Regions from separate parts of the Pseudomonas koreensis genome, predicted to be linked through region 1. Evidence: predicted binding sites of a transcription regulator. Region 1 holds the regulator's gene; each other region holds the start of a gene.
The links. The regulator sigma-54, encoded in region 1, starts transcription at its own class of promoters, with help from an activator protein. The targets are predictions, from matches to a motif close to ANTGGCATNNANNTTGCTNT.

Region 1 (8,082 bases):
ACCCGATCGACTGGTACGCGACCAACACGCACACCATTCAGTACCTGCCCGACGGCAAGGTGCAGTACGAGATGACCTCCGACAAGGCCGAGCATGTCAAGGCCACCGATGTCACTCTGGTGACCAAGCCTGATTTGAACATGTATCGCGGCACCGACTTCCCGTGGCACGTGACCAGCGAGCGCGGCGAAGTGAACTCGGGCGGTACCGAAGTGGAATTGATCGATTCGGTCCGCGTACAGCGCACCGATGAGAAAAATCGCGGCACCCTGATCACCAGCACCCGCATGACCGTGTTCCCGCAGCAGGAATATGCGCAGACTGCGCAACCCGTTAGAATCGAGGGCGCTGGCGGCGTGTCGACTGGCGTCGGAATGAAAGCGTACCTGAAGGACAGCAGGATACACCTGCAATCGAACGTAAGAGGACAGTATGAGGCTCGTTAAAACCCTCCCTATTTTGCTCAGTCTGGGCGCAGCACTGGGAAGCGCGAGCGCCTGGTCCCTGCCGAACGATCAGCAGCAACCTATCCGCATTCAGGCCGACGACGCCCAGCTGGACGACAAGAATGGCATCGCCACCTATAAAGGTGACGTGATCATTACCCAGGGCTCGATGATCGTTAAAGGCAACACGGTGACCATGACTCGCGCGCCCAACGGTGATATCGACGTGGTGACCTCGGTGGGCAATCTGGCTTACTTCGAGCAGTTGCAGACCCAGGGCGACGCCAACCCGGTCAAGGGCTACGGCGTGACGATTCAATACCACGCCCAGCAGAACCGCGTGGTGCTGATCGACAAGGCCAAGGTTATCGACAAGGATAACAACGTCACCCAAGGCGAAAAAATCGTCTACGACACCGTGAAGAAACTGGCCAGCGCCGGTCGCGCCACGGGCAGCAAGGTCACCGAATCGCGTCCGCGCATCGACATGGTGATCCAGCCGAAGAAGAAAACCGAAGAGAAATCCCAGTAATGGCAACTCTGAAAGCTCAGCACCTGGCCAAGGCCTATAAAAGCCGCCAGGTCGTGCGTGACGTCAGCCTGTCGATCGACAGCGGGCAGATCGTCGGCCTGCTCGGCCCGAACGGCGCCGGCAAGACGACCTGCTTCTACATGATCGTCGGCCTGGTGCAGGCCGATCAGGGCCGGGTGCTGATCGATGATCTGGACGTCAGCCACCAGCCGATGCACGGCCGCGCCAAGGCCGGTATCGGCTATCTGCCGCAAGAAGCGTCGATCTTCCGCAAGCTGTCGGTCGCCGACAACATCATGGCGATCCTCGAGACTCGCCCGGAACTCGACAAGGCCGGCCGTCGCAAGGAGCTGGAAAGCCTGCTGCAGGAATTCCACATCAGCCACATCCGCGACAACCTCGGCATGAGCCTGTCCGGTGGTGAACGCCGCCGGGTGGAAATCGCTCGCGCTCTGGCCACTGCGCCGAAATTCATCCTGCTCGACGAACCGTTCGCCGGTGTCGACCCGATCTCGGTCGGCGACATCAAGCAGATCATCCACCACCTCAAGGCCAAGGGCATCGGTGTGCTGATCACCGACCACAACGTCCGCGAGACGCTGGATATCTGCGAAACCGCTTACATCGTCAACGACGGTCAACTGATCGCCGAGGGCGATGCCGAGACTATCCTGGCCAACGATCTGGTCAAGGAAGTGTATCTGGGTCACGAGTTCCGCCTGTAAGCGCGACAGCGCTGTATCGATTCAAGGCGCCTTTATCCGCTTTAATTGTTACAGCGCTCTAGGCAAACACTTCAGTTTCAGGCATATAATTTGCTTAAGTTTGGCGCTTCGGCGCCCTGTAGTGGATGGCGCAAAGCGCCGGCGAATAAGGTGTTAAGCCCCTGCCATGAAACCATCGCTAGTCTTGAGAATGGGCCAGCAGCTGACGATGACACCGCAGCTGCAACAGGCCATCCGTCTGCTCCAATTGTCGACCCTGGACCTGCAACAGGAGATTCAGGAGGCTCTGGAATCCAATCCGATGCTCGAACGCCAGGAAGAAGGCGACGACTTCGACAACGCCGATCCCTTGGCCGACAACGCCGAACAGAAGCCCGCAGAAATCCAGGAACCCTCCTATCAGGAAACCGCCCCGACGGTGGACAACCTCGAGGATGGCGAATGGAACGAGCGCATCCCCAACGAACTGCCGGTGGATACCGCCTGGGAAGACGTCTACCAGACCAGCGCCAGCAGCCTGCCCAGCAGCGATGACGACGAGTGGGATTTCACCACCCGCACCTCCGCCGGGGAGAGCCTGCAGAGCCATCTGCTCTGGCAACTGAACCTGGCGCCGATGTCCGACACCGATCGCCTGATCGCCGTGACCCTGATCGATTGCATCAACAATCAGGGTTACCTGGACGAAACGCTCGAAGAGATTCTCGAAGCATTCGATCCGGAACTGGATATCGAGCTCGATGAGATCGAAGCCGTCCTGCATCGCATCCAGCAATTCGAACCCGCCGGGATCGGCGCACGCAACCTCAGCGAATGCCTGCTCCTGCAACTGCGCCAGTTGCCAGCCAAGACGCCGTGGCTGACCGAGGCCAAGCGTCTGGTCGCCGATTACATCGACTTGCTCGGCAGCCGCGATTACAGCCAGTTGATGCGGCGCATGAAGCTCAAGGAAGACGAACTGCGCCAGGTCATCGAACTGGTGCAGAGCCTTAATCCGCGTCCGGGCTCGCAGATCGAATCGACCGAGGCTGAATATGTCATTCCCGATGTGATCGTGCGCAAGGACAACGAGCGCTGGCTGGTCGAGCTGAACCAGGAATCGGTGCCACGCCTGCGTGTCAACGCCCAGTACGCCGGTTTTGTGAAGCGTGCCGACACCAGCGCCGACAATACCTTCATGCGTAATCAATTGCAGGAAGCCCGCTGGTTCATCAAGAGCCTGCAGAGCCGCAACGAAACCTTGATGAAAGTGGCCACGCAGATCGTCGAACATCAGCGCGGATTCCTGGAATACGGCGACGAAGCGATGAAACCGCTGGTACTGCATGACATCGCTGAGGCGGTCGGCATGCACGAATCGACTATTTCCCGCGTGACCACGCAAAAATTCATGCATACCCCGCGCGGTATTTATGAGCTGAAATACTTTTTCTCCAGCCACGTCAGCACCTCCGAAGGCGGCGAATGCTCGTCCACGGCGATTCGCGCGATCATCAAGAAACTGGTCGCGGCGGAAAATCAGAAAAAGCCGTTGAGTGACAGCAAGATCGCTGGTTTACTGGAGGCACAAGGCATTCAGGTGGCTCGCCGCACCGTCGCCAAGTACCGCGAATCCCTCGGAATCGCGCCTTCGAGCGAACGCAAGCGGTTGATGTAAGCCACGTTACAGCGTTCCAGTGGCAGGCTTTTCGGCCTGCCGCTTTATGCACTGGCAACGAAGGAGAAGCTGTATGCAAGTCAACATCAGTGGACACCAACTGGAAGTGACCCAACCTCTGCGTTCCTACATCGAGGAAAAACTCCAACGACTGGAGCGACATTTCGACAAGATCACCAACGTGCAAGTCACGATGTGCGTCGAAAAGCTGAAGCAGAAGATCGAAGCCACCTTGCATATCCCCGGCAGCGAAGTGGTCGCCAACGCAGAAGATACCGACATGTACGCTGCGATCGACTCACTCACCGACAAGCTGGATCGCCAACTCAAAAAGCATAAGGAAAAGACCCAGAGCCTCCTCCAGGGCGCGACCGGTCGTTAACACCCCTATCCCATGATCCGACTTGAAACCATCCTGACCCCCGGCCGTTCCCAGGTGAACGCGCCGGGCGGCAGCAAGAAAAAAGCCCTCGAACAGATTGCCAACCTGATCCACCGCGAAGTGCCGGATCTGGCGATGCAGGATGTCTTCGAAGCGCTCATTGCCCGTGAAAAACTCGGTTCCACCGGTTTTGGCAACGGCATCGCCATTCCCCACTGCCGCCTCAAGGGCTGCACGGCGCCCGTCAGTGCCCTGCTGCACCTCGAAGCTGCGATTGATTTCGACGCCATCGACGGCGCCCCGGTAGACCTGTTGTTTGTGCTGCTGGTCCCGGAAGCCGCAACCGATGCGCATCTGGAATTGCTGCGCCAGATCGCCAGCATGCTCGATCGCAAGGAAGTGCGCGACAAACTGCGTAGCGCCCCGAGTAACGAAGCCTTGTACCAGGTCGTACTGGACGAGCAGAACGGGCACTGATCATGCGTTTGATTATCGTCAGTGGCCGTTCGGGCTCGGGTAAAAGTACCGCCCTGAATGTCCTTGAGGACAACGGTTATTACTGCATCGACAACCTGCCGGCCGGCTTGCTGCCGGAACTGGCCGAGCGCGCGCTGATCCACACCGAGCTCGCGCAGCCGCTGGTTGCCGTGTCGATCGATGCGCGCAACCTGCCCAGCCATCTGTCACGTTTCCCGGAATTGCTCGAAGATGTGCGTGCCAAGCATATCCAGTGCGATGTGCTGTATCTGGACGCCGACGAAGAAACCCTGCTCAAGCGTTTTTCCGAAACACGCCGTCGCCACCCGCTGAGCAACGCCAATCGCTCACTGGCCGAAGCCATTCAGGATGAAAGCGCCCTTCTCGGGCCGATCGCCGATCTGGCCGACCTGAAAATCAACACCACCAACCTGAATCTGTATCAACTGCGCGACACCCTGAAGTTGCGCCTGTTGAATCAGCCGGAGCCCGGTACCGCATTCCTGATTGAATCTTTTGGTTTCAAGCGTGGCATGCCGGTCGATGCCGACCTCGTGTTCGATGTGCGCTGCCTGCCCAATCCGTACTGGAAACCGGAGCTGCGCGCGCAGTCCGGACTCGATGCACCTGTGGCCGAGTACTTGGCGGAACAGCCTGATGTCGAAGAAATGTATCAGGACATCTACGCCTACCTGAACAAGTGGCTGCCACGTTTCGCCGCGAGCAACCGCGCCTACGTCACCATTGCCATTGGCTGCACCGGCGGGCACCACCGCTCCGTCTACCTGACCGAACGCCTGGGTCAGGCCCTGCAGAAAACCCTGAAGAACGTCCAGGTTCGCCACCGCGACCTCACCTAAAGGATTCACACCGCGATGCCTGCTCGTGAAATCGAAATCATCAATAAGCTGGGCCTGCATGCCCGGGCATCGGCCAAATTTGTCGGCGTAGCGGGTCAGTACCCAGACTGCACGATCAGAGTGGGTCGCACGCCAGAGACGACTGTCGACGGCAAGAGCATCATGGCGATGATGATGCTTGCCGCTGGCAAGGGCACCAAAATTTATCTGAGTACTGAAGGCGAACAGGCTCAGGAAGCCATGGACGCCTTGGTCGATCTGATCGAAAGGTATTTCGACGAAGGCGAGTAATCCTTGAGGCGAGGACAATGTTCCTCGCCTCCATTCAACCCAACGCCGTATCCATCACCATCATCAGACAAAACCCGATCAACAAACCAAGACTCGCCAGCTTGTCATGCCCATGACGACGCGACTCCGGAATCACTTCGTGGGTCACCACCAGCAACATCGCCCCGGCCGCCAGCGCCAGCCCCAGTGGCAACAGCACTTGAGCCAGACTGACCAGCCACGCGCATAACAACGCGAACACCGGTTCGACCAGCCCTGACGCCGCGCCGATCAGAAAGGCCCTGACCCGCGACATCCCCGCCCCGGCCAGCACCAACGCAATCACCAGACCTTCCGGCACATCCTGCAACGCGATGCCCATCGCCAGACTGTCGGCGTCTGCCATGCCGCCACCGGCAGACACGCCGACCGCCATGCCTTCCGGAATGTTGTGCGCGATGATGGCGAACACGAACAGCCAGATGCGCGGTGGAATAACCGGACGCTCAAGCGTGCCGACGAGCATCTCCGGCGTGGCACCGGAAACTCTGCGATCCACCAGATACAGGCCGAAGGCGCCGAGCAGGATGCCAAAGCAGATCAGGCCACTGGCGGCCCACGGCGTCAGGCCAAGACTCTCAGCCGCAGCGATGCCCGGCACGATCAGCGAAAACGCCGTCGCCGCCAGCATCACCCCGGCACCGAATCCCAGCAAGGTGTCGCTGAGTGCCTGCGGCATACGCCGAATTATCAGCACCGGCACCGCGCCGAGTGCCGTGCCCAAGGCACAAATAGCGCCGCCCTGCAGCGCGCGCAGAAGCTTCGGTTCCAGATTCAGCCAGTGCAAACCGTGGGCGACCAGCAAAGTCATCCCCGCCAACAGCAACAGCGAGCCCACCGCGTAACGAAACATCCGTCCGCTGCCAATCGCCAGTGTTTCAGTGCCCATAGTCAGCCCTGGATTGTTTTTATTGGAGGCTTAAACCAGTGCGGCCTGATAGCGCGCAGCAACTTCCGGCCAGTTGATCACGTTGTAAAAGGCGTTGATGTATTCCGGACGACGGTTCTGGTAGCGCAGGTAGTAGGCGTGCTCCCAGACGTCGAGACCGAGAATCGGGGTATTGCCGTTCATCAACGGACTGTCCTGGTTGCCACTGCTTTCCACGATGAGCTTTTTCTCCGGGGTCACGCTGAGCCAGGCCCAGCCACTGCCGAAGCGGGTCAGCGCGGCTTTGGTAAACGCTTCCTTGAAACTGTCGAGTCCGCCCAGTTGCTCGTCGATGGCCTTGGCCAAAGCGCCGTCGGGCTTGCCGCCGCCGTTGGGCACCATCACTTCCCAGAACAGCGAATGATTGGCGTGACCGCCGCCCTGGTTGATCACCGCCGCGCGAAGTTTTTCCGGCAGTTGCTCAACGCTGGCGACGAGCTTTTCCACCGGCCACTCGGCAAACTCGGTGCCTTCAACCGCCGCGTTGAGGTTATTGATGTAGGTCTGGTGGTGCTTGGTGTAATGAATCTCCATCGTCTGCGCATCGATGTGCGGTTCGAGGGCATCGTAGGCGTAAGGCAAGGCAGGCAAGGTAAAAGCCATTTCAATGGACTCCATGCTGATGAGAAGTTGAGGCGCGGCGGGCATTGCCGGTGTCGGGATGCAGCAGGCGTTGGGTGCGCGGGTATTCACCGTGCTCACTGATGAAATTCAACAGTTCGACGTAGGTCTTGCTGCTCTGGCGCAACGCCGCCTCACGCAGGGCCGGGCGCAGGCGTTCGTCCTGCATGGTCTGCAACAGGCGTTGGTGGATGGCGCAGAGATATTCGGCGCTCTCCTCCGGTTGGTTCAGGCGCAGATGCAGGTCGGCGAGGTTGTGATGCGAGACGACGCAGGCCGCCACCGCTTCGTCGGCATCCGTCCAGCGTTCGAACAGCACTTGCGCCAGGGCCAGGGCTTGCAGGTAAGCCTCGCGGGCGTCGATCAATTCGCCCAGCATGAAGCAGCGATTGGCCCGTTCGATCGTGCGTTTCCAGTGCTCCATGGTGATCCTCCAAAGCGGTTGCAGGTTTTACACGCCGCCGGCGGTGAGCTTCTCGGGGTTGAGCAACTCTTCCAGCTGGCTGCGCGACAGGTCTGTGTGTTCCAGAGCAACGTCGATCACCGCGCGGCCTTCCCGGTAAGCCTGCTTGGCGATGTCGGCAGCTTTCTGGTAGCCGATGATGGGGTTGAGGGCGGTGACCAGAATCGGGTTGCGCGACAACGCTTCTTGCAAGCGCGATTCGTTGACCTTGAAGCTGGCAATCGCCTTGTCACCGAGCAGGCGACTGGAATTGGCCAGCAGTTCGATACTGCTCAGCAGGTTCTGCGCGATGATCGGCAGCATCACGTTCAGTTCGAAATTGCCGGATTGACCGGCCACGGTGATCACCGAGTCGTTGCCGATCACTTGCGCGGCGACCATGGCGGTGGCTTCCGGAATCACCGGGTTGACCTTGCCGGGCATGATCGACGAACCCGGCTGCAGCGCTTCGAGTTCGATTTCGCCGAGACCGGCCAGCGGGCCGGAGTTCATCCAGCGCAGATCATTGGCGATTTTCATCAGCGAGACGGCGATGGCCTTGAGTTGGCCGGAGACAGCGACGGCGGTGTCCTGCGAGCCGATCAAAGCGAAGAGATCCTTGCCGGGGGTGAATTGCACGTCGGTCAATTGGCTCAGATGCCGACTGAATCGCGCGGCAAAC
Region 2 (8,082 bases), 610 kb from region 1:
CGGTACCGGATTCGCCGTTGATCAGCACGGTGATGTTGGAGTGGCTCAGGCGGCCGATGGCGCGAAACACTTCCTGCATCGCCGGAGCTTCGCCGATGATTTCCGGAGTACGGGTCAGCGCTGGCACCACTTCCAGGCCTTGCTGTTCCTGCGCATGTTGATTGGCGCGTTTGACCAGCGACACCGCTTCATCGACGTCGAACGGCTTGGGCAGATACTCGAAAGCGCCGCCCTGATACGAGGCGACAGCGCTGTCCAGATCGGAGTGAGCGGTCATGATGATGACCGGCAGCCGTGGGTGCTGTTCGCGGATCCGCGCCAGCAGATCCAGGCCACTGGCACCGGGCATGCGGATGTCGGAAATGATCACGTCCGGCTGCTGCCGGGCCAGACGACTCATCACGCCATCGGCGCTGTCGAAGCTCTGGGTGGTCATGCCTTCCTGCTGCAAGGCCTTTTCCAGAACCCAACGGATAGAACGGTCGTCATCGACGATCCACACGGTTTCACTACGGCTCATGTCGATGTGGCTCCTTGTTCCAGTGGCAGGAAGATCGAGAAGGTGGTGTGGCCTGGATGGCTCTCACACTCGATCAGGCCCTGGTGCTGACTGATGATGTTCTGGGTAATGGCCAGGCCCAGCCCGGTACCGTCCGGGCGGCCGCTGACCATCGGAAAGAAAATGGTTTCCTGCAGTTCCGCCGGGATGCCCGGACCGTTGTCGATGATCTCGATCTTGGTCACCAGGCGATGGCGGATGTGGCCGATGGTGAACTGGCGCATGGCGCGGGTGCGCAGGCTGATGCGGCCCAGGCGCAGCTCGTTCTGGCTACTGATCGCCTGCATCGCGTTGCGCACGATGTTCAACACCGCCTGGATCATTTGTTCGCGGTCGATCAAGACATCCGGAATGCTCGGATCGTAATCACGCACCAGAGTGATGCAGCCCTGGCTTTCGGCTTCGACCAATTGGCAAACGCGTTCGAGGACTTCGTGAACGTTGCACATCGCCAGCGACGGCAATTTGTTCGAGCCGAGCATGCGGTCGACCAGATTACGCAGGCGATCGGCCTCTTCGATGATCACATTGGTGTAGTCACGCAGGCTTTCTTCCGGCAGCTCGCGTGCCAGCAACTGTGCCGCACCGCGGATGCCACCGAGGGGATTCTTGATCTCGTGGGCGAGGCCGCGCACCAGCATCTTGCTGGTTTCCTGTTTGGACAGCTGCGCCTCTTCCTTGGTAATCCGCAGCAGGCGATCGCGCGGGTGGACTTCAAGCAGTAGCAGGGTCGCGCCGTTGCTGAGGATCGGTGTGACCGCGTAATCCACGGTCAGGGTCTGGCCGGTGAGGGCGGTGAGCATTGCTTCGCGTTTGGTGAAGGGATGCGCCTGCTCCACCGCCTGGCGCAGGGAATTGAGCGCCTCGGGGGATTCGGTGAACAGCTCGCTGATGAACTGGCCATGGCTGCGCTGCCCGCTGACGGCCAGCAGCATTTCCGCCGCCGGGTTCATGTACTCGAGGCGCAGTTCGGCGTCGAGCAGGATGGTCGCCGTGGTCAGGTTGTCGAGCAGCAAACGGTGGATAGCGTCGCTTATGGTCATCTGGACCCCTTTTGGAGCAAGGCGTGCGCAAGAACAAAGCGCTGATATCGGGAAAATGCAAAAACCAAACCAAGGCTCCGAAAAGAAGCGTTCAAGCCCTGAAACAGGCGTTTGACGCGCGTTTGTATGGCACGACGCCAGCTCAAACGGGAAGTTTCGAACCAAAATGGGTTGGGCTGTGGGCGAGATGCAGTTTAGTGCACCAATAGGGTGCGCATGACTTGCGCGGGCTAGAAGAAGCGCAGAAACGGATTTTTCGGTTCTTCAGGTTTGTCCTTGAGCGGGCATTCCGGACGTACGCCATAGTCGTCGGCGACACAGGGTTTGACCTGACGTTTCTGCGCCAGGGAAATGCGCAGCATGTGGAACGGCTGATTGGCGGTGCGCTCCACGGTACGCCCGGCGGCGTCGAGTATCTCGATGGAAAGGCTGTGGCTGCCGCGATCGATATTGTTCAGCGCAAATACCGGACTGACGCCGGGCTCGCCAGTGGCCTGGCCATCGAGCAACAGGCGATAACGGTGGCCGCTTTGCAGGCCAGGCTCGCTGGTGACGCTGACGATCAGCTCGCCGGCGCTGCTGCGCAGGGTCGCGTCGGGCTCCGGGATCAGGATGCGCAGCATGTCGTAGTGAAAGGGCGGTGGTTCGGCGGATTTTTTCGCTGTGGTGATCGGCGCTGCGGTGTTGGCAGGGACAGCCATGCGATTGCTCGTCGCGATCGGCACTCGCTTGGCGTTGGCGCGCGGCTGGTCGGTGTAGACGCGGTTGCCCTGTGCGTCGATATAGGTGAAGACCTCAGCCGTGGCGGGCAGCGCCATCAGCGCCAGGATCAGCAGCAGCCCGCGGCGGATCATGGTTTGTGCACCCGTTGCACGTTGAGCGCGGCGGGCGGGCTCTGCTGGATGACGGTCTGACCGTCGATCACCTGCACGGCCAGGCGATGCTCGCCGCGATCGACGTTGACCAGTTGCAGAACCGGCACGTTGCTCGGCTGGCCATAGGGCTCGTCGTCCAGCACCAGTCTCAGTTGATGGGGCGGTTGCAGGCGCGGCTTGATCAGGACATTGACCGTGAAGGTGCCGTTGTTGGCGCGCAGGGCCTCGTCAGTGGGCAGACCGGAGAGTTCGAGGATTTCATAGGCGTCGCGCGGCGATTGCGGTGCTTCGGCGCTGGATGATTGCGGCGCGCTCGGTGGTTGCGGTTCGACTCGATTGAGTGGCGGCAACTCGACCGGTTGCGCTTGCACGCCGTCCGGCGGTTGATTGCTGTACGCGGTGTTGCCGTTCGCATCGGTGTACTTGTAGATCTGCGCCACGGCGGGCAGAGCGATCAGCAGCAGAATGTAGAGAAACGTGCGACCCATGAAATCGACCGGGGTTGGAAACTGTGGGTAGCAGCATAGGACAGGTGCGGCGGTTGGCCCAGCCTCGGCACACATCCAGAGATCGTTCAGACACCACAAATCCCCTGTAGGAGTGAGCCTGCTCGCGATGGCGTCGTGTCAGTCGCCAATTTTTTCAACGACCCACCAGATCGCGAGCAGGCTCACTCCTACAGGGTTCATCGTCGGGCTAAAAATCCAGGCAATAAAAAAGGCCTCCCGAAGGAGGCCTCTTTTGTCACGCCACTTTACGCAGCGCTACCGGATCAGCAGCTGTAGTACAGCTCATATTCCAGTGGGTGTACGAAGGTGCGAACCTTGATTTCTTCTTCCGATTTCAGCGCGATGTAAGCGTCGATGAAGTCGTCGGAGAACACGCCGCCCTTGGTCAGGAACGCGCGGCCCTTGTCCAGCTCTTCCAGGGCTTCTTTCAGGCTGCCGCAAACCTGTGGAATCTCTTTCGCCTCTTCAGGCGGCAGGTCGTACAGGTTCTTGTCGGCGGCATCGCCTGGGTGGATCTTGTTCTGGATACCGTCCAGACCGGCCATCAGCAGAGCTGCGAAAGCCAGGTACGGGTTGGCAGCCGGATCCGGGAAGCGCGCTTCGATACGGCGGGCTTTCGGGCTCGACACGTAAGGAATACGGATCGAAGCGGAACGGTTGCGCGCCGAGTAGGCCAGCATCACTGGAGCTTCGAAGCCTGGTACCAGACGCTTGTAGGAGTTGGTCGCCGGGTTGGTGAAGCCGTTCAGGGCCTTACCGTGCTTGATGATCCCGCCGATGAAGTACAGAGCGGTGTCGGACAGGCCGGCATAGCCTTCGCCAGCGAAGGTGTTCTTGCCGTCTTTCCAGATCGACATGTGTACGTGCATGCCCGAACCGTTGTCGCCGTACAGTGGCTTCGGCATGAAGGTCGCGGTGCGGCCGTAAGCGTCGGCAACGTTGTGCACAACGTATTTCAGGGTCTGAACTTCGTCAGCTTTCTTCACCAGGGTGTTGAACTTGACGCCAATTTCGTTCTGGCCGGCAGTTGCCACTTCGTGGTGGTGAACTTCAACCGACTGACCCATTTCTTCCAGTGCGTTGCACATGGCGGTACGGATCTCGTGGTCGTGGTCGAACGGTGGAACCGGGAAGTAGCCGCCTTTCACGCCTGGACGGTGACCCTTGTTGCCGCCTTCGATGTCCTGGTCGGACATCCACGAACCTTGCTCGGAGTAGATCTTGAACATCGAGCCGGAGATGTCCGACTTGAATTTAACCGAGTCGAAGATGAAGAATTCTGGCTCTGGACCGGCGAATACGGTGTCACCGATACCGGTGGCTTTCAGGTGCTCTTCGGCACGCTTGGCGATCGCACGTGGGTCGCGGTCGTAGCCTTGCATGCTCGAAGGCTCGATGATGTCGCACACCAGAATCAGGGTTGGGTCTTCGGTGAACGGATCGAGAACGGCCGTTTCGTCGACTGGCATCAGGATCATGTCGGAGGCTTCGATGCCTTTCCAGCCGGAGATGGAGGAACCGTCGAACATCTTGCCGACTTCGAAGAAGTCGTCATCCAGCGCATCGCGAGCCGGCATGGTCACGTGGTGCTGAGTGCCTTTGGTGTCCGTGAAGCGCAGATCAATCCACTTGACGTCATGATCTTTGATGAGTTGAACCGACTTCGACATAGTGTCCTCCGGGTGAATTAGGGCGGGTAGTGGATGCCCTTAATAATGGTGATGCCGGCGCGAATACTCTGCCAAGGCAACCTGCCTCACAAGGGAGCAAATTGCATGCCAGTGCCCCAGCATGGGTTTTTTGCCCCAAATTCACGCTTATTAAGGTGCGCGAGGTAGTGAATCGACAAATCTCGCCCCGTAATGTTGCGTTTGAATTCAGAAATGACCTGTTTTGGTGCGTGTAAAACCTTCTGCACATTAACTGGTTAAACCTTGAGCAATTTCCGCTATAATCCGCGCCCCCCTTTTTCGGCTGGCCGTTCGCGCGCTGTTTTCATGAAACTTATCGTAAAAGTCTTCCCCGAGATCACCATCAAAAGCCGACCTGTCCGGACGAAATTCATCCGCCAGTTGGCCAAGAACATCCGCACCGTGCTCCGTGACCTGGACCCGGCCGTGGTGGTGAACGGCGTGTGGGACAACCTCGAGCTGGAAACCCGCGTCACCGACGCCAAAGCCTTGAAAGAGATGGGCGAGCGCCTGACCTGCATGCCGGGCATCGCGCACTTTCTGCAGATCGACGAGTACCCGCTGGGCGACTTCGACGACATCACCGAAAAGTGCAAACAGCACTACGGCGATGCGCTGGCCGGGAAGATTTTCTCGGTACGCTGCAAGCGTGCGGGCAAGCATGCGTTCAGCTCCATGGACGTCGAAAAATACGTCGGCAGCAAGCTGCGTCGCGAGTGCGGTGCAGCCGGAATCGACCTGAAAGCGCCGGAAATCGAAGTTCGTATCGAAGTTCGCGACAAACGGTTATTCGTGATTCACAGCCAGCACAACGGCATCGGCGGCTACCCGCTGGGTGCGCTGGAGCAGACGCTGGTATTGATGTCCGGCGGCTTCGACTCGACCGTGGCGGCTTACCAGATCATGCGCCGCGGCCTGATGGCGCATTTCTGCTTCTTCAATCTCGGCGGGCGTGCCCACGAATTGGGCGTGATGGAAGTCGCGCATTTCATCTGGAAGAAGTACGGCAGCTCGCAACGCGTGCTATTTGTCAGTGTGCCGTTCGAGGAAGTGCTGGGCGAAATTCTCGGCAAAGTCGATAACAGTCATATGGGCGTGGTTTTGAAGCGTATGATGTTGCGCGCCTCGTCCGAAATCGCCGAACGCCTGCATATCGATGCGCTGGTCACCGGTGAAGCGATCTCCCAAGTGTCGAGCCAGACGTTGCCGAACCTGTCGGTGATCGATTGCGTGACCGACAAGCTGGTGCTGCGGCCGCTGATCGTCGCGCACAAGCAGGACATCATCGACACCGCCAACGAGATTGGCACCGCCGATTTCGCCCGGCACATGCCGGAATATTGCGGCGTGATTTCGGTCAACCCGAAGACCGCCGCCAAGCGTGGCCGGGTTGAGCACGAAGAGAAAGAATTCGACATGGCGGTACTCGAGCGTGCGCTCGCCAACGCCAAACTGGTGCCGATCGATCGGGTGATCGACGAATTGGGCCAGGATTTGCAGATTGAAGAAGTCAGCGAAGCGCTGGCCGGTCAGATCGTGATCGACATCCGCCACCCGGATGCCGCCGAGGATGACCCGCTGGAAATCGCCGGCATAGAGGTACAGACGATGCCGTTCTATGCAGTGAACGCACGTTTCAAGGAACTGGACCCTACGCGCCAGTACCTGCTGTATTGCGACAAAGGCGTGATGAGTCGCCTGCATGCCCACCATTTGCTCAGTGAGGGGCATGCCAATGTGCGCGTTTATCGACCGAGCTAAGTGCCCGGGGCTGTTTGCCTGTGGCCTGCGTCACCGGCCCCCCGACACCGCCGTCAAGCTGTAACGGCCATGCCGGACACTACTGCTAATCGCTGCCATGACTTGTCAGCAAACCGAATCCTCTGATCGAGATACACAAGTGATCGAAAATCTACGCAACATCGCCATCATTGCCCACGTTGACCACGGTAAAACCACCCTGGTAGACAAACTCCTGCGTCAATCCGGCACCCTGGAGCGCAACGAGCTCAACGACGAGCGCGTGATGGACTCCAACGACCAGGAAAAAGAGCGCGGTATTACCATTCTGGCGAAGAACACCGCCATCAACTGGAACGGCTACCACATCAACATCGTGGACACCCCGGGCCACGCCGACTTCGGCGGCGAAGTTGAACGCGTAATGTCGATGGTCGACTCCGTTCTGCTGCTGGTTGACGCTCAAGACGGCCCTATGCCGCAAACCCGTTTCGTGACCAAGAAGGCTTTCGAAGCCGGCCTGCGTCCAATCGTGGTGATCAACAAGGTTGACCGTCCAGGCGCGCGTCCGGACTGGGTTCTGGACCAGATCTTCGACCTGTTCGACAACCTCGGTGCGACCGAAGAACAACTGGACTTCCAGGTTGTTTACGCTTCGGCCCTGAACGGCATTGCCGGTCTGGACCACACCGCCATGGCGGAAGACATGACTCCGCTGTACCAGGCAGTAGTCGACCACGTTCCGCCTCCGGCCGTTGACCGTGACGGTCCGTTCCAGATGCAGATCTCGGCACTGGACTACAACAGCTTCCTGGGTGTTATCGGTGTTGGCCGTATCGCTCGCGGTCGCGTCAAGCCGAACACCCCGGTTGTCGCTATCAGCGCCGACGGCAAGCGCCGCAACGGTCGTATCCTGAAGCTGATGGGTCACCACGGTCTGCACCGCATTGACGTTGACGAAGCAGCAGCCGGCGACATCGTTTGCATCAGCGGCTTCGACGAGCTGTTCATCTCCGACACGCTGTGCGATATCAACACCGTCGAGGCGATGAAGCCGCTGACCGTTGACGAGCCAACCGTTTCCATGACCTTCCAGGTAAACGACTCGCCATTCTGCGGTAAAGAAGGCAAGTTCGTGACCTCCCGTAACATCAAGGATCGTCTGGACAAAGAGCTGCTGTACAACGTTGCACTGCGCGTTGAAGAAGGCGACTCGGCTGACAAGTTCAAGGTTTCCGGCCGTGGTGAGCTGCACCTCTCGGTACTGATCGAAACCATGCGTCGCGAAGGCTTCGAGCTGGCCCTGGGCCGCCCTGAAGTGATCATCCGTGAAGTTGACGGCGTGAAGCAGGAACCGTTCGAAAACGTCACCATCGACATCCCTGAAGAATCCCAGGGCAAGGTCATGGAAGAGATGGGGCTGCGTAAGGGCGACCTGAGCAACATGGTGCCGGATGGCAAGGGCCGTGTTCGTCTGGAATACAACATCCCTGCTCGCGGTCTGATCGGTTTCCGTAACCAGTTCCTGACCCTGACCAACGGTGCTGGCATCCTGACCTCGATCTTCGACCGTTACGCTCCAGTGAAGTCGGGCCACATGTCCGGCCGTCAGAACGGCGTTCTGGTTTCGGTTGAAACCGGCAAGGCTCTGACCTACTCGCTGGA
Region 3 (8,082 bases), 1.0 Mb from region 1:
GAATTCGGCGCGCGACACCGATTCGGAGTTGGTGAAGAACCGGCGCAGACCGTCGAGACGTTGCTCCTGATCCTGAAAGCGTTCGGCGATGCGGCTGTAGCGTTCGTTGGCCAGCAGTTGAAAGCGCTGACGCGATTGTTGCTGAAACTGGTTATGTGTTCCCCACGCCAGCAGCCCGGTGAGAATTCCACCGGCAAGCCATACCAGCAACACGACCAGCCAGGCTGACACGTCTTCGCTGATGAAACCGAGGATTTTCGGGCGCACGGGGTGCAACGGCATAAGCACGACTCACTCCGCCAGATTCCCGGGAAAGACCCCATTGGCGGTGTGTGAGTTATAGCTATTAGCCACTAATTTAGCCAGCACCGCTGGATCCACCGAGCCGTTAAAAATCAACGCTCTGTGGATCCAACCGGCAAGACTGTCAACGAGCCGTGATTTTCCAGGCGCGATGGATCCTGGTATTGCGGGCGAAATCCGGATCAATGGTCTGCGCGCTGATTTCCTCCACCGCATAGCGCTCGGCGAGGTTTTCTTCCAGCTGGAACTTGCGGAAGTTGTTGGAGAAATACAGCACGCCACCCGGCGCCAGACGCGCCATCGCCAGGTCGAGCAACTGCACCTGATCGCGTTGCACGTCGAAGATGCCTTCCATGCGCTTGGAGTTGGAGAACGTCGGCGGGTCGATGAAGATCAGGTCGTACTCGTCGCGACTGCTTTCCAGCCACGCCATGACGTCGCCCTGCTCCAGACGGTTCTTGTCCGAGAAGCCGTTCAGCGACAGATTGCGCCGCGCCCAATCCAGGTAGGTCTTCGACAAATCGACGCTGGTGGTGCTGCGCGCGCCGCCCTTGGCTGCATGCACGCTGGCGGTCGCGGTGTAGCAGAACAGATTGAGGAAGCGTTTGCCGGCCGCCTCTTTCTGAATGCGCATGCGCATCGGCCGGTGATCGAGGAACAGGCCGGTGTCAAGGTAGTCAGTGAGGTTGACCAGCAACTTCACGCCGCCCTCATTGACCTCGACAAACTTGCCCTGGGCGGCCTGACGTTCGTACTGCTTGGTGCCGCTCTGGCGCTCACGGCGTTTGACCACTACGCGGTTCTTGTCGACGTTCAACGCCTGCGGAATGGCCGCCAGCGCATCGAACATACGCGCCGAGGCTTTTTCCGGGTCGATGGATTTCGGCGCGGCGTATTCCTGAACGTGCACCCAGTCGTGGTACAGGTCGATGGCCATTGCGTATTCCGGCATATCGGCATCGTAAACGCGGTAACAATCGATGCCTTCGCGCTTGACCCACTTGCCCATCGCCTTGAGATTCTTTTGCAGACGATTGGCAAACATCTGCCCGCCTTCGCTCAGGCGCGGCTGCTCGATCACTGGCGCCGGGGCTGGCGTCGGCTTGATCGGGTTGCCGTTCTTGTTGAACTTGCGCTCTTGCGGCTCGTCGGGGGTCTGGTCGTAAGCCGCTTGCTCGCGCTCGGCCTGGCGCTGTTCCGGGGTGCGCCGCTCGCCAGTGACGAACTGATCGGGCAAAACCTTGATCAGCAGCAGCTTGCACGGCAGCGCGCCGTTCCAGAACGAATACTGTTTGTGGCTGCGAATGCCCATGCGCTTGCCCAGATCCGGCGCGCCGGTGAACACCGCCGCTTCCCAGTTCAGGCAGGCCTGACGCAGACGCTCGCCGAGATTCTGGTAGAGATAAAGCAGGCTGGCTTCGTCACCGAGACGCTCACCGTACGGCGGGTTGCAGATCACCAGACCTTTCTGGTTCTGATCCGGGCGCGGCTCGAAGGTCGCCACTTCGCCCTGGTAGATCTTGATCCACTCGCTGAGGCCGGCGCGCTCAACGTTGTTGCGACCCGGCTGAATCAGGCGCGGATCGGCTTCATAACCACGAATCCACAACGGGGGTTTGGCCAGACCGGCAGCGGCGCGCTCGACGGCTTCTTCGTGAAGTTTTTTCCACAGCGCCGGCACGTGACCGAGCCACGCGGTAAAGCCCCACTGCTCGCGACGCAGGTTCGGCGCCATGTCGGCGGCGATCATCGCCGCTTCAACGAGGAACGTACCGACACCGCACATCGGGTCAGCCAGCGCGCCGCCCTCGGCGGCAATACGCGGCCAGCCGGAACGGATCAGGATGGCCGCCGCGAGGTTTTCCTTCAGCGGCGCCGCGCCCTGCTGCAAGCGATAGCCGCGCTGGTGCAGGCTGTGGCCGGAGAGGTCGAGGGACAGAATCGCTTCGCCGCGGTCCAGACGCAGGTGAATGCGCAGGTCCGGGTTGAGCTTGTCGATGGATGGCCGGTCGCCCTGCGGCGTGCGCAGTTTGTCGACGATGGCGTCTTTGACTTTCAGCGCGCCGAAGTGGGTGTTGTCGATGCCCGAGCCGTGGCCGCTGAATTCGACGGCCAGGGTGCCGTCGCTGAGCATGTGATCCTGCCAGTCGATGTCGAGCACGCCGTGGTAGAGGTCTTCAGCGTCCTTCATCGGGAAACGCTTGAGCACCAGCAACACCCGGTTGGCCAGGCGCGACCAGAGGCACAGGCGGTAGGCGGTTTCCATGGTTGCCATGCCACGCACGGCGGAGGTGTGCTCGCGCGCTTCTTCAAGGCCAAGCCCGACGGCTTCCTCGATGAGCAGGCCTTCAAGGCCTTTGGGGCAAGTGAGGAAGAGTTCGAAACGATCGGACATGGTAATTCCAGAGCCTTTGGCTAGTGGGCCGGCAACGCATTGCCGACCCGGTTTTCAATCAGGCGCTTTTCTGAAAGAGCGCCCGCGTGGCACGAAGGTGTGCCGTTCCATCCCCGCTGCTCGGGTTAAAAGAGCTTAGATGCCGGGACAGATAAAAAAGTTGGTGAAACAAAAAGACCCAAAGCGACCCTTCGTCGAATAGTACCCAAGCGCAAACGTGGGTCATTCTCACTTGAGGATTAACCTGCTGGGTCAGCGGGGCGCCGATCATACCGGGGTTTGCGCAATGATCGTTGAATAAATACGCGGTTACTTATCGCCATAGCATCCTTTCCGTTACGTGCTTATGACAAAACGATCATTCCCTCGATGTGACTCATTGGTTAGAACTGAGCACAGGTTGACGTCGCAACGGCGTCAACACCTTGGCTCGCCACGCCGGCAGCGAGCCGCACAATGGCAGGTTTTTTCTGCCAGACCTCAATTGAGGTCAACGCGACACTACAGTCAACAAGTGAGGGAAACACCCTATGAGAAGACTTAAGCGTGATCCGTTGGAAAGAGCATTTTTGCGCGGATATCAATATGGCGTTGGTGGCAAATCCCGTGAGCTTTGCCCATTTACTCTACCGTCGGTACGTCAAGCCTGGATCAACGGCTGGCGAGAAGGACGCGGCGACAACTGGGACGGTATGACCGGCACTGCGGGAATCCACAGACTCAACGAACTTCACGCCGTCGGCTGACACAGGGCATTTATTCCGACACGACAATCTGAATCTGCATTGAATTAACCACGCACGTCCCTCCCGGACGGCGGGCTACGGCCCAGGGGCTCCTTTGAGGAGCCCTTTTTATTGCCTGCATTTTTGTGCCGAGCACATAACCCGTAGGAGCTGCCGAAGGCTGCGATCTTTTGATCTTGTCTTTTCAAATCAAGATCAAGATCAAAAGATCGCAGCCTTCGGCAGCTCCTACGGGGACCGGTGTTATTTGCGCAATGCGGCGATCGCATCCACCGATTCGCGAATCAGCGCCGGGCCTTTATAGATGAAGCCCGAATAGATCTGCACCAGGCTCGCGCCGGCAGTGATTTTCTCCGCCGCGTGCTTGCCTTCGGTAATCCCGCCCGCGGCAATGATCGGCAAACGCCCGGCCAACTCGCCCGCCAGCACTTTCACGGTGTTGGTGCTCTTCTCACGCACCGGCGCCCCCGACAGACCGCCCGCCTCGTCGCCATGTTCCATGCCTTCGACGCCGACACGGCTCAGGGTGGTGTTGGTGGCGATCACCGCGTCCATCCCGGTTTCGATCAGCGCCTGGGCAACCTGCGCGGTTTCTTCGTCGGTCATGTCCGGGGCGATCTTGATCGCCAGTGGCACATGCTTGCCGTGACGCAGGGCCAGTTCGGCGCGGCGCGTCGCCAGATCCGCGAGCAGTTGCTTGAGCGAGTCACCGAACTGCAGGCTGCGCAGGCCCGGGGTGTTTGGCGAGCTGACGTTGACGGTGACGTAGCTGGCGTGGGCGTAGACCTTGTCCAGGCAGATCAGGTAATCATCGACCGCACGCTCGACCGGGGTGTCGAAGTTCTTGCCGATATTGATCCCCAGCACGCCCTTGTATTTCGCCGCAGCGACCCGCGCCAGCAGGTTATCCACACCGAGGTTGTTGAAACCCATACGATTGATGATCGCCTCGGCTTCCGGCAGGCGGAAGATCCGCGGTTTCGGATTGCCCGGCTGCGGACGCGGAGTGACGGTGCCGATTTCGACAAAACCGAAACCCAGTTGCGCAAAGCCATCGATGGCCGCGCCGTTCTTGTCCAGACCAGCGGCCAGCCCCACCGGGTTCGGGAACTCCAGCCCCATCACTGTCACCGGCATCTTCGCCGGCGCCTTGCACAGCAAGCCGTTGAGGCCCAAACGCCCACCCGCGCCGATCAGATCCAGCGACAGATCGTGGGAGGTTTCCGGGGAAAATTTGAACAACAGCTGACGGGCCAGGGTGTACATGGGCGGCAATGACTCGGGCGGCGAAAAGAGGCGGCGATTATAGCCGGGCATCGCCCCCCGGCGCGAGGCGCCTGCACGAATCAGGCGACTGGCATATGCCTTGCACCGGCCTGCCTATCAGTCTGCCGACCAATGACGGCGCGCAGGCCAGGACAATGGCGTCGTCCTCGGGTTTGCCTGCGCAGAATCCGGGACGACGTTTTTTTTGAGGTAGCGTATGAACGAAACGTCCTCGGGGCCTCTGGCCTGGGTCAATGGCAGCGATGCGCCAGAAAAGAGCGCGATCAATCTCGGCTTCATGGCACTGAGCGATTGCGCCTCGGTGGTGGTCGCCGCCACCCAGGGCTTCGCCCAGCCCTATGGGCTGACGCTGAACCTCAAGCGTCAGGCGTCATGGGCCAACCTGCGCGACAAACTGGTCAGCGGCGAACTGGATGCCGCGCACAGCCTGTACGGCCTGATTTATGCGGTGCACCTGGGCATCGGCGGGATCGCCCCGACCGATATGGCGGTGTTGATGGGCCTGAACCAGAATGGCCAGAGCCTGAATCTGTCCCATGGCTTGCAACAGGCTGGCGTGAACAGTCCTGAAGCGCTCGATCGGCACGTGCACCAAAGCCGCGCAAAACTGACCTTCGCCCAGACCTTCCCCACCGGCACCCACGCGATGTGGCTGTATTACTGGCTGGCGAGCCAGGGCATTCATCCGTTGCAGGACGTCGACAGTGTGGTGGTGCCGCCGCCGCAAATGGTCGCGCACCTGCAAGCCGGGCGCATCGACGGTTTTTGCGTCGGCGAACCGTGGGCAGCCAGCGCGGTGCAGCAGGATCTCGGTTTCACCTTGGCCACCAGCCAGAGCATCTGGCCCGACCACCCGGAAAAAGTCCTCGGCTGCACCCGTGAATTCGTCGAGCAATACCCGAACACCGCACGGGCGCTGGTCATGGCCATTCTTGAGGCCAGTCGCTTCATCGAAGAAAGCCCGGAGAACCGCCGCAGCACCGCGCAACTGCTCAGCGCTGGCGAATATCTCAACACCCCGGCCGCGTGCATCGAGCCGCGCTTTATGGGCGACTACGCCGACGGCCTCGGCAATAGCTGGCAGGATCCGCACGCGCTGCGTTTTCATGGCGGAGGCGAGGTCAATCTGCCGTACCTCTCCGACGGCATGTGGTTCATGACCCAGTTCCGTCGCTGGGGTCTGTTACGTGAGGATCCGGATTATCTGGCCGTCGCCCGGAAGGTTCAGCATCTGGATCTGTACCGCGAGGCCGCCAGCGCTGTCGGTGTTGCGGCTTCCCATGCAGACCTGCGCAGCAGCCAGTTGCTCGACGGCAAGGTCTGGGACGGCAGCGATCCGGCGGGCTATGCACGCAGTTTCAAGCTGCACGCGTTGAACGACGATGCCCCTCTTCTCGCCCGCCGCTGACAGGAGACCGCGAACATGTTGCGCATTCTGCTGATCAACGACACCGCGAAAAAAGTCGGCCGCCTGAAAGCGGCGCTGACCGAGGCCGGTTTCGAAGTGATCGACGAGTCCGGCCTGACTATCGACTTGCCCGCGCGCGTCGAAACGGTGCGCCCGGACGTGATCCTGATCGATACCGAGTCACCGAGCCGCGATGTCATGGAGCAAGTGGTGCTGGTCAGCCGCGACCAGCCACGGCCGATCGTGATGTTTACCGACGAACATGACCCAGGGGTGATGCGTCAGGCGATCAAGTCCGGGGTCAGCGCCTACATCGTCGAAGGCATTCACGCACAGCGTCTGCAGCCGATTCTCGATGTGGCGATGGCGCGCTTCGAGAGCGACCAGGCCTTGCGCGCGCAATTGCAGGCCCGTGACCAGCAACTGGCCGAGCGCAAGCGCATCGAACTGGCCAAGGGTTTGCTGATGAAGATGAAGGATTGCAACGAAGAGGAGGCCTACACCCTGATGCGCCGCCAGGCCATGAGCCGCCAGCAGAAGCTGATTCAAGTGGCGGAGCAGATCATTGCCATGAGTGAGTTGCTGGGCTGATTGAAGATCAAAAGATCGCAGCCTCGTTGCACTCGTCAGCTCCTACAAGTGAACGCACCCGCCTGTAGGAGCTGACGAGTGCAACGAGGCTGCGATCTTTTCAAGCCTTGGCACAAATCTCGCTAAGTAAACCGCACAGGTAACCAACGGCGGTTGCCCCACCTACGACAAAGACGTCGCTCACCCCGTTCGCCTCCGGCGAATCAGGTAGCGGCGTTTTTGCGTTTTGGCCCCAGAGAACGGGGCCGGTGGTGCGGCCGTGAGGCGCTCCACCTGCTGTGCATGACTCCTTTCGAGACTCTTTTCAGCCGAGGTGCGCGATGAATTCAAGCTTCTGGAAATCCGGCCATACCCCGACCCTGTTCGCGGCCTTCCTGTATTTCGACCTGAGCTTCATGGTCTGGTACCTGCTCGGCCCGCTGGCGGTGCAGATTGCCGCCGACCTGCACCTGACCACCCAGCAACGCGGCCTCGTCGTCGCCACGCCGATTCTGGCCGGTGCGGTGTTGCGCTTTGCCATGGGCATGCTCGCCGATCGCCTGTCGCCGAAGACCGCCGGGCTGATCGGCCAGGTCATCGTCATCTGCGCACTGTTCGGCGCGTGGAAACTGGGTATCCACAGTTATGAACAGGCGCTGATCCTCGGCCTGTTCCTCGGCATGGCCGGCGCGTCGTTCGCCGTCGCCCTGCCCCTGGCCTCGCAATGGTACCCGCCAGAACATCAGGGCAAAGCCATGGGCATCGCCGGCGCCGGCAACTCCGGCACTGTGTTCGCCGCACTGCTCGCGCCAGTGATTGCCGCAGCGTTCGGCTGGAGCAATGTCTTCGGTTTCGCCCTGATCCCGTTGATCCTGACCTTGGTGCTGTTCGCCTTGCTGGCAAAAAACGCTCCCCAGCGGCCAAAACCGAAAGCCATGGCCGATTACTTCAAGGCCCTCGGTGACCGCGACAGCTGGTGGTTCATGTTTTTCTACAGCGTCACCTTCGGCGGCTTCATCGGCCTTGCCAGCGCCCTGCCAGGTTATTTCAACGATCAATACGGTCTGAGCCCGGTGACCGCCGGCTACTACACCGCGGCCTGCGTGTTCGGCGGCAGCCTGATGCGGCCGCTGGGTGGTGCGCTGGCCGATCGCTTCGGTGGCATCCGCACCTTGCTGGCGATGTATACCGTTGCCGCCACCTGCATCGCCGCCGTCGGCTTCAACCTGCCAAGTTCCTACGCGGCGCTGGCGCTTTTCGTCTGCACCATGCTTGGCCTGGGCGCGGGCAACGGTGCTGTTTTCCAACTGGTGCCGCAGCGCTTTCGTCTGGAGATCGGCGTTATGACCGGGCTGATCGGCATGGCCGGCGGT

Region 2: a site for sigma-54 is predicted at 4,750-4,769, ahead of glnA (type I glutamate--ammonia ligase). Genes of this name have one in related genera too.
Region 3: a site for sigma-54 is predicted at 4,798-4,817, ahead of J2Y90_RS14840 (CmpA/NrtA family ABC transporter substrate-binding protein). Genes of this name have one in related genera too.

The regions. Positions count from the first base shown of each region.
Region 1 covers NZ_JALJWP010000001.1:2,277,854-2,285,935, reverse strand. Annotated here, with positions in the region: gene lptC (LPS export ABC transporter periplasmic protein LptC) at 1-446, shown strand, start outside; gene lptA (lipopolysaccharide transport periplasmic protein LptA) at 433-978, shown strand; gene lptB (LPS export ABC transporter ATP-binding protein) at 978-1,703, shown strand; gene J2Y90_RS10190 (RNA polymerase factor sigma-54) at 1,870-3,360, shown strand; gene hpf (ribosome hibernation-promoting factor, HPF/YfiA family) at 3,434-3,742, shown strand; gene ptsN (PTS IIA-like nitrogen regulatory protein PtsN) at 3,755-4,219, shown strand; gene rapZ (RNase adapter RapZ) at 4,222-5,079, shown strand; gene J2Y90_RS10170 (HPr family phosphocarrier protein) at 5,095-5,370, shown strand; gene J2Y90_RS10165 (ZIP family metal transporter) at 5,405-6,298, opposite strand; gene J2Y90_RS10160 (superoxide dismutase) at 6,329-6,940, opposite strand; gene J2Y90_RS10155 (hypothetical protein) at 6,942-7,382, opposite strand; gene J2Y90_RS10150 (class II fumarate hydratase) at 7,410-8,082, opposite strand, start outside.
Region 2 covers NZ_JALJWP010000001.1:1,670,464-1,678,545, forward strand. Annotated here, with positions in the region: gene ntrC (nitrogen regulation protein NR(I)) at 1-520, opposite strand, end outside; gene glnL (nitrogen regulation protein NR(II)) at 517-1,602, opposite strand; gene J2Y90_RS07705 (DUF4124 domain-containing protein) at 1,833-2,456, opposite strand; gene J2Y90_RS07710 (DUF4124 domain-containing protein) at 2,453-2,965, opposite strand; gene glnA (type I glutamate--ammonia ligase) at 3,250-4,656, opposite strand; gene thiI (tRNA uracil 4-sulfurtransferase ThiI) at 4,984-6,438, shown strand; gene typA (translational GTPase TypA) at 6,578-8,082, shown strand, end outside.
Region 3 covers NZ_JALJWP010000001.1:3,292,092-3,300,173, reverse strand. Annotated here, with positions in the region: gene J2Y90_RS14860 (sensor domain-containing diguanylate cyclase) at 1-282, opposite strand, end outside; gene rlmKL (bifunctional 23S rRNA (guanine(2069)-N(7))-methyltransferase RlmK/23S rRNA (guanine(2445)-N(2))-methyltransferase RlmL) at 428-2,698, opposite strand; gene rmf (ribosome modulation factor) at 3,229-3,444, shown strand; gene J2Y90_RS14845 (quinone-dependent dihydroorotate dehydrogenase) at 3,688-4,710, opposite strand; gene J2Y90_RS14840 (CmpA/NrtA family ABC transporter substrate-binding protein) at 4,928-6,139, shown strand; gene J2Y90_RS14835 (ANTAR domain-containing response regulator) at 6,155-6,730, shown strand; gene J2Y90_RS14830 (nitrate/nitrite transporter) at 7,051-8,082, shown strand, end outside.